DNA from 2 places in the Stenotrophomonas acidaminiphila genome. Region 2 is predicted to be linked to the other one. Evidence: riboswitches for the same ligand, from Rfam matches in the RefSeq annotation. Region 2 holds a riboswitch; the other holds the start of a gene.

Region 1 (3,546 bases), 940 kb from region 2:
CACGCCAGCAGCGTGAGCACGCCGGCCAGCCAGGGCTGGTCGCCGAGCAGGTACAACGGCGCGGCCAGCAGCGCGCCGATGATCACACCGACCAGCGGGTAGTACACCGCCGCGCGGCTGAGGTCGTCGTCGCGGAAGTCCCGGACCTGCGGCGTCGGCAGCCGGGTCAGGAACTGGATGGCCAGGACCAGGCGGCGCACGCTCACGGCTGGCACAGCTCCAGCAGCTCGCCCCACACCTGCCCGTCCTGCGCGCGCTCCACGCGCAGGCGCACGCGGGTGCCGTAGTCGATGCGCATCGCCCACAGGGCCGCCAGCGGGATGCCGCACACGCGCGACACCGCCAGCCGCAGCACGCCGGCATGACTGACCACCAGCACCGGCCCGTCACCCTCGTCCTCGTCCTCGTCCAGCAGCCGCTGCAGCTGGGCATCGACGCGCTGCTGGAACTGCTGCCAGCTTTCGCCGTTGGGCGGCACCACGGCATGCGGCGCGTCGTAGAGCCCGGCCAGCAGTTCGGCAGGGATCTCGTCGTAATGGCGCCCGTCCCAGTCGCCGAAATCCAGTTCGGCCCAGTCCGGGTGGATTTCGCAGAACAGCTCGCGGCCGGCGAGCAGCGCGGTGGCGGTATCCAGCGCACGGCGCCGCGGCGAAGCGATCACCCGGCTCCACTGGCCGTCGCCGTGGCGCTGCAGCAGCGCGTCCACCGCGCCGTCGAGCAGGGGCGGATCGCTGCGGCCGTCCAGGTGGCCCTGGCGGCCGGTGGAGGCATGGCGCATCAGGTCCAGGATCACGGCGCGGCGCTCCGGTCGGCAACCGCGGCTTCGGCGAACGTCGCCATGCCGTTGTGCAGCGCGCAGGCCAGGCGCAGCAGCGGCAGCGCCAGCGCCGCGCCGGACCCTTCGCCCAGGCGCAGGTCCAGCTGCAGCAGCGGGTCGGCCTGCAGCTGCTCCAATACCCGTGCATGGCCACGCTCGGCGGAGCGGTGCGAGAACAGCAGCCACGGCCGCAGCGAAGGATTGATGCGCACCGCCGCCAACGCCGCGACGGAGACGATGAAGCCATCCACCAGCACCGGTACGCCACGCTGGGCGGCGGCGATCATGGCCGCGGCCAGTGCCGCGATCTCGAGCCCGCCGACGCGGCACAGGGCCTCGCGGCCCGGGTCGCCGGCCGCGGCGATCGCGTCGCCGTGCAGCGCCAGCGCCTGCGCGGCGACGGCCTGCTTGTGGGCGATGCGCGCCGCATCCAGGCCGGTGCCGGCCCCCACCAGTTCCGCCAGCGGCAACGGCCCCAGCACCGCCGCCAGCGCGCTGGCCGAGGTGGTGTTGCCGATGCCCATCTCGCCAAGCAGCAGCAGGTCGGCGCCATCGCCGCAGGCCGCGGACACCGCGCGCCTGCCGGCGGCGAACACCGCATCGAGGTCGGCCGGGACCATGGCCGGACCGGCAGTGAAATCGTCGGTGCCGCAGCGCGGCTTGTCACAGGTGACGCCGCTGACCGGCGCATCGGCCAGGCTGCCCACGTCCCAGACATGCAGCGGCACGCCCAGTTCGCGCGCCAGCACGGCAATGGCGGCGCCCCCGGTGGCGAAGTTGCGCAGCATCTGCACCGTCACTTCCGCCGGATACGCCGACACGCCCTGTGCGGCGATGCCATGGTCGCCGGCGAACACCAGCACCGGTACCCGCGTGGCCTGCGGCTGCTCACGCCCCTGCAGGGCGGCCAGTTCGATGGCGAGGGTTTCCAGGCGCCCCAGCGCCCCCTCGGGTTTGGTCAGTTGCCGCTGGCGGGCGATGGCATGCTGCCGGTGCGCCTGCGAAGGCGCGGGGCAGGCCCGGGTGAACCATGCGTCTGTCACGTGTGTTCCGATACCGCGTTGCAATCGCGCATTGTAGGGCGCATGACGCCTGCACGATGTGCCGTGACGGGCGCCGCCGCCTGCCCCTGCACGGGCCTCAGCGGGCAGCGCGGCGGGTGATGGCATAGAATGCCCGCACTTTCGGGTGACCGGCCAGATTCGCTCTGGTCGGTTGAAACGGGAAGCCGGTGCCGCGCCTGCCAGGAACATCCTGGCCCGCGCCAGTCCGGCGCTGCCCCCGCAACGGTAAGCAGGACAAGGACAGGCATACCGCCACTGTGCATCCAGCGCACGGGAAGGCGCCTGGCCGGAAGCGTCGATGCGCGCTTCGCCTGCGAGCCCGGAGACCGGCCCGGAAGCCGACTGGTTGCGATGCGGAGGGCATGGCGGCGGCAGTGGCGCCGTGCGCGCACTCCGTCGTTTCCCTTCTCCTGGCAGCCTCCACCGTCCATCCGCGCGGGAGCGCGCGGATCCAGGAGTTCAGATGAAACTGCCATACCACACCCTTTCCCTCGCCCTTGCGCTGGTGCTGCCGGGCATTGCCAGCGCCGAGCAGGCGCCCACCGAACTCGACGACGTGGTGGTCACCGCCACCCGTACGCCGGTTTCCATCGCCGACAGCGTGGTGCCGGTGCAGGTGATCGACCGCGAGCAGATCGACCGCAGCCAGGCCGGCTCGCTGCTGGACCTGCTGCGTGGCCGCGCCGGCCTGGACTTCGTCAACCAGGGCGGCCCCGGCAAGATCACCTCGCTGTTCATGCGCGGCAGCGCCTCCAGCCAGGTACTGGTGCTGGTCGACGGCGTGCGCATCGGCGCCGCCTCCAGCGGCATGCCGGCGCTGCAGGACCTGCCGATCGACCAGATCGAGCGCGTGGAGATCGTGCGCGGGCCGCGTTCGAGCCTGTACGGCTCCGAGGCGATCGGCGGCGTCATCCAGATCTTCACCCGCGCCGCCGGCCAGGGCCTGCAGCAGAACCTGGCACTGACCGCCGGCAGCCACAACCTGCGCCAGGCCAGCGCCGGTTTCAGCAACCGCGGCGAACGCGGCTGGGTGTCGGCGCAGGGCGCCTGGCAGAAGACCGATGGCATCAACGCGTGCAACGGGTCGGCCACGCTGTTCCAGGGCTGCTATGTCGACGAGCCCGACCGCGACGGCTACCGCAACACCTCGCTCAACGTGCGCGGCGGCTACGCGCTGGGCGAAACCCTGAGCGTGGAAGGCCACATGCTCGACGCCGCCAGCCGCAACCAGTACGACGGCAGCATCTATGGCGGCAACGAGGCCGACAACCAGCAGCGGGTATACGGCGGCAAGCTGCGCTGGACCCCGGGTGACGCGTTCGGCCTGTCCGTCCAGGTGGGCCGCAACGACGACCAGGCCGACAGCTACTACGTCCAGGCCGGCAAGCGCAGCTTCGTTTCCACCTTCGACACGCGCCGCGACACCGCCAGCGTGCAGGGCGATTTCCTGTTCGCCGAGGGCCAGCAGCTGAGCGTCGGCGGCGACTGGCAGAAGGACCAGGTGACCAGCACCACCGCCTATTCGATCGACAACCGCGACAACACCGGCGTGTTCGCCGAGTACCAGGGCCGCTTCGGCGCGCACTCGCTGCAGGCCAGCGTGCGCAACGACGACAACGAGCAGTTCGGCAACCACACCACCGGCAGCCTCGGCTACGGCCTGGC
Region 2 (3,546 bases):
CCTGGCGGGGGCGGGGCGCGGGCGGTTACTGGCAGGCCTCGCAGGCTTCCGGGTTCTCCAGCGAGCAGGCGACGGCCTCGGCCGGGGTGTAGCTGCTGACCGTGGTCTTGGCGATCCGGGTGGCCGGGCGCGAGCGCAGGTAGTAGGTGGTCTTGACGCCCTTCTTCCAGGCGTACATGTACATGGACGACATCGCGCCGATGTTCGGGCTCTCCATGAACAGGTTGAGCGAGGCGGACTGGTCGATGAACGCGCCGCGGTCGGCGGCCATGTCGATCAGCGAGCGCATCGGCAGTTCCCACGCGGTGCGGTACACGGTGCGCAGCGCCTCGGGAATCTGCGGCAGGTTCTGGATCGAGCCGTCGGCGAGCTTGATCGCGTCGCGCATCTCCGGCGTCCACAGCCCCAGCTGCTTGAGCTCGCCGACCAGGTAGCGGTTGACCTGCAGGAAGTCGCCGGACAGGGTCTCGCGCTTGAACAGGTTGGACACCTGCGGTTCCACGCATTCGTAGCAGCCGGCGATCGAGGCGATGGTCGCGGTCGGGGCGATGGCGATCATCAGCGAGTTGCGCAGGCCGTGCTGGACGATGCGCCCGCGCAGCGCTTCCCAGCGCGCGCCATCGGCCGGCACCACGCCCCACGCGTCGAACTGCAGTTCGCCGCTGGCGGCGCGGGTATCGGCGAACGAGGGATGCCGGCCGCGTTCCTGCGCCAGCTCGCACGAGGTTTCCAGCGCGTGGTAGTAGATCGCCTCGGCGATCTTCGCAGACAGCGCGCGCGCGGCGTCCGAGTCGAACGGCAGGCGCTTGCGGAAGAACACGTCCTGCAGGCCCATGCAGCCCAGGCCGACCGGGCGCCAGCGCAGGTTGCCGCGGCGCGCGGTCTCGATCGGGTAGAAGTTCAGGTCGATCACCCGGTCGAGCTGGCGCACGGCCAGGCGCACGGTCTCGGCGAGCTTGTCGAAATCGAAATCGCCGTGCGCATCCAGGTGGTTGCCGAGGTTGATCGAGCCCAGGTTGCACACCGCCGTCTCCTCGGCCGAGGTGATCTCGAGGATCTCGGTGCACAGGTTGGACAGGTGGATGACGTTGCCGGCGCGCAGGGTCTGGTTGCTGGCCTTGTTGCACTTGTCCTTGAACGTCATCCAGCCGTTGCCGGTCTCGGCCAGGGTGCGCATCATGCGCGCGTACAGCTTGCGCGCCGGCACCGCCTTGACCGCCTTGCCCTGGGCCTCGGCCTGCAGGTAGGCGCGCTCGAACGCCTCGCCGTACAGGTCGGTGAACTCCGGCACCACGCGCGGATCGAACAGCGACCATGGCTGGTCGGCCTCCACCCGCTGCATGAACAGGTCCGGCACCCAGTTGGCGAGGTTGAGGTTGTGGGTACGGCGGGCATCGTCGCCGGCGTTGTCGCGCAGTTCCAGGAAGTCCTCGATGTCGGCATGCCAGGTCTCCAGGTAGACGCAGGCCGCACCCTTGCGCTTGCCGCCCTGGTTGACCGCCGCGACCGAGGAGTCGAGCGTCTTCAGCCACGGCACGATGCCGTTGGAGTGGCCGTTGGTGGATCGGATCAGCGAGCCGCGCGAACGCACCCGGGTGTAGCTCACGCCGATGCCACCGCTGAACTTGGACAGCTGCGCGATGTCGCCGTAACGGGCGTAGATCGACTCGAGCGAATCCTGCGGCGAATCCAGCAGGAAGCACGACGACAGCTGCTCGTGGCTGGTGCCGGCGTTGAACAGGGTCGGGCTGGACGGCAGGTAGTCCAGGTTGCCCAGCCGCTGGTACAGCGCCAGCGCCTCGGGTACGTCCTCGGACAGCGCGCTGGCGATGCGCAGGAAGAACTGCTGCGGGGTTTCGATCACCTTGCGGGTGTGCGGGTGGCGCAGCAGGTAGCGGTCGTACAGCGTGCGCAGGCCGAAGTAGTCGAAGTTGAGGTCGTAGTCGGGGTTGACCGCATCGTTGAGCTTGCGCGCGTTGACCTGGACGAAGTTGAGCAGGCGCTCGTTGATCAGGCCCACTTCGTGGCCGCGGCCGACCGACTGCGAGAACGCGTGGATCTCCTGGCCGGACACTTCCTTGCCGATGAAATTGGCCAGCAGGCGCGCGGCCAGGCGGCCGTACTCGGGCTCCTCGCCGATCAGCAGCGCTGCGGTCCGGATCGACAGTTCGTCCAGCTCCTGGGTGGTGGCGCCGTTGTACAGCCCGGAGATGGTGCGGGTGGCCACGCGCATCGGATCGACCGCATGCAGGCCGTCGCAGCAACGCTGGATGGCGCGGACGATCTTGTTCAGGTCCACCGGCTCGGTGCCGCCATTGCGCTTGGTCACGCTCATGGCGGTGGCGGTCGGCGGCGGGGTCAGTTCGAAGCCGGTCTCGGTCGGGACAACGGCGGTATCGGTGGCGGTCACGGCAATGCGTCCTCATGGCGTGGTGCACGCGGCGCCTGCCCTCGCAGGAACCAGGGCCGGTGGCGGGCGACAAGCATGGAAGGACGGCGTCGCAGCATCCGCGACGGGCACGACCCGAGGTCGCCACCGGCGCTGCCGCGTCGCCAGCCGTCTTCCCCTCGAAGACTCCGCAGCCGGCACCGCGCGCTGTGCTTCGCGCGGCTGTCGGCAGGTCTTCGGACTCATGGGCGCGGAGGCGGGGGCCTCCTCCTACTTCCGCCGCTTCCCAAGGCATCGGGCCTCAGTGCTTGGTGGCGGGTTCGTTCCCAATTACCGCTGCGGGGCAGTGCCGGACTGGCCATCGAAGGCGTCACCGGCTTCCCTTTCAATCCGGCGGGGAGCAACCCGCCAGAACCGACGGGGCACAAGATAGTGGGGGTAAACGGCCCGGTCAACGCCAAATCTTGTGGGTGATCGCATTTCCCTTGCGGCACAAGCGATCCCGTCGCCGGTGCCCGGCGGGGCCACCGCGACCAGCCTATCGAGGCTGCGCAGTCAAGCCTTGGGAGACTGGTTGGCGGGTAGGAAAACGCCGCACGCATTCATAATCCAATGCCCGATGCGATCCAATGCCCGATGCGTCGCCATGACTTCCGGCGGAGGCCCGATCCGGCACGGCCGGCGATCCTGTGGGTCCTCCGAATGGATTCCGCGCATGCGCCGCCTGGCCCTCACTGCCGCCCTGCTCGCCCTGCCGCCCCTGGCCGCGCAGGCCGGCACGATGAAGTCACCAACGCTGTCCTCCACCCAGTGCGGGGTCAGCACCGACTACGACGTGCTGGTCGATGGCGGCGGCATCTGGCTGCGCCAGCACGACGCCACGCCGCGCGAGATCGTGTTCCACGACGGCCAGCTGAGCATCGACGGGCGCATGCAGGCGGTCAGCGCCGACGACGCGCAGCGCCTGCGCGTGCTCGAGGCCGGGGTGCGCCAGCTGATGCCGGCGGTCACCGGGATCGCCAATGAATCGGTGGGGATCAGCTTCGATGTGCTGGACGTCGTCTACGGCTCGCTGACCGGCAATTTCGATTCGCGCAAGGTGCGCGCGCTGCGCAGGGACGCCGAGCGCTTCGTCGCCTCGACCATCGGCCGCGGAC

What was found. Region 2 has a riboswitch for cobalamin ahead of F0P95_RS02175 (ribonucleoside-diphosphate reductase subunit alpha). Riboswitches for the same ligand answer to the same signal wherever they lie in the genome.
Region 1: another riboswitch for cobalamin. It lies ahead of btuB (TonB-dependent vitamin B12 receptor); the one in region 2 lies ahead of F0P95_RS02175 (ribonucleoside-diphosphate reductase subunit alpha).

Annotation. Positions count from the first base shown of each region.
Region 1 covers NZ_CP043567.1:1,364,298-1,367,843, reverse strand. The annotation lists gene cobS (adenosylcobinamide-GDP ribazoletransferase) at 1-206, opposite strand, end outside; gene F0P95_RS06235 (histidine phosphatase family protein) at 203-793, opposite strand; gene cobT (nicotinate-nucleotide--dimethylbenzimidazole phosphoribosyltransferase) at 790-1,860, opposite strand; cobalamin riboswitch at 1,987-2,230, shown strand; gene btuB (TonB-dependent vitamin B12 receptor) at 2,345-3,546, shown strand, end outside.
Region 2 covers NZ_CP043567.1:427,620-431,165, forward strand. The annotation lists gene F0P95_RS02175 (ribonucleoside-diphosphate reductase subunit alpha) at 26-2,335, opposite strand; cobalamin riboswitch at 2,599-2,823, opposite strand; gene F0P95_RS02180 (DUF2884 family protein) at 3,105-3,546, shown strand, end outside.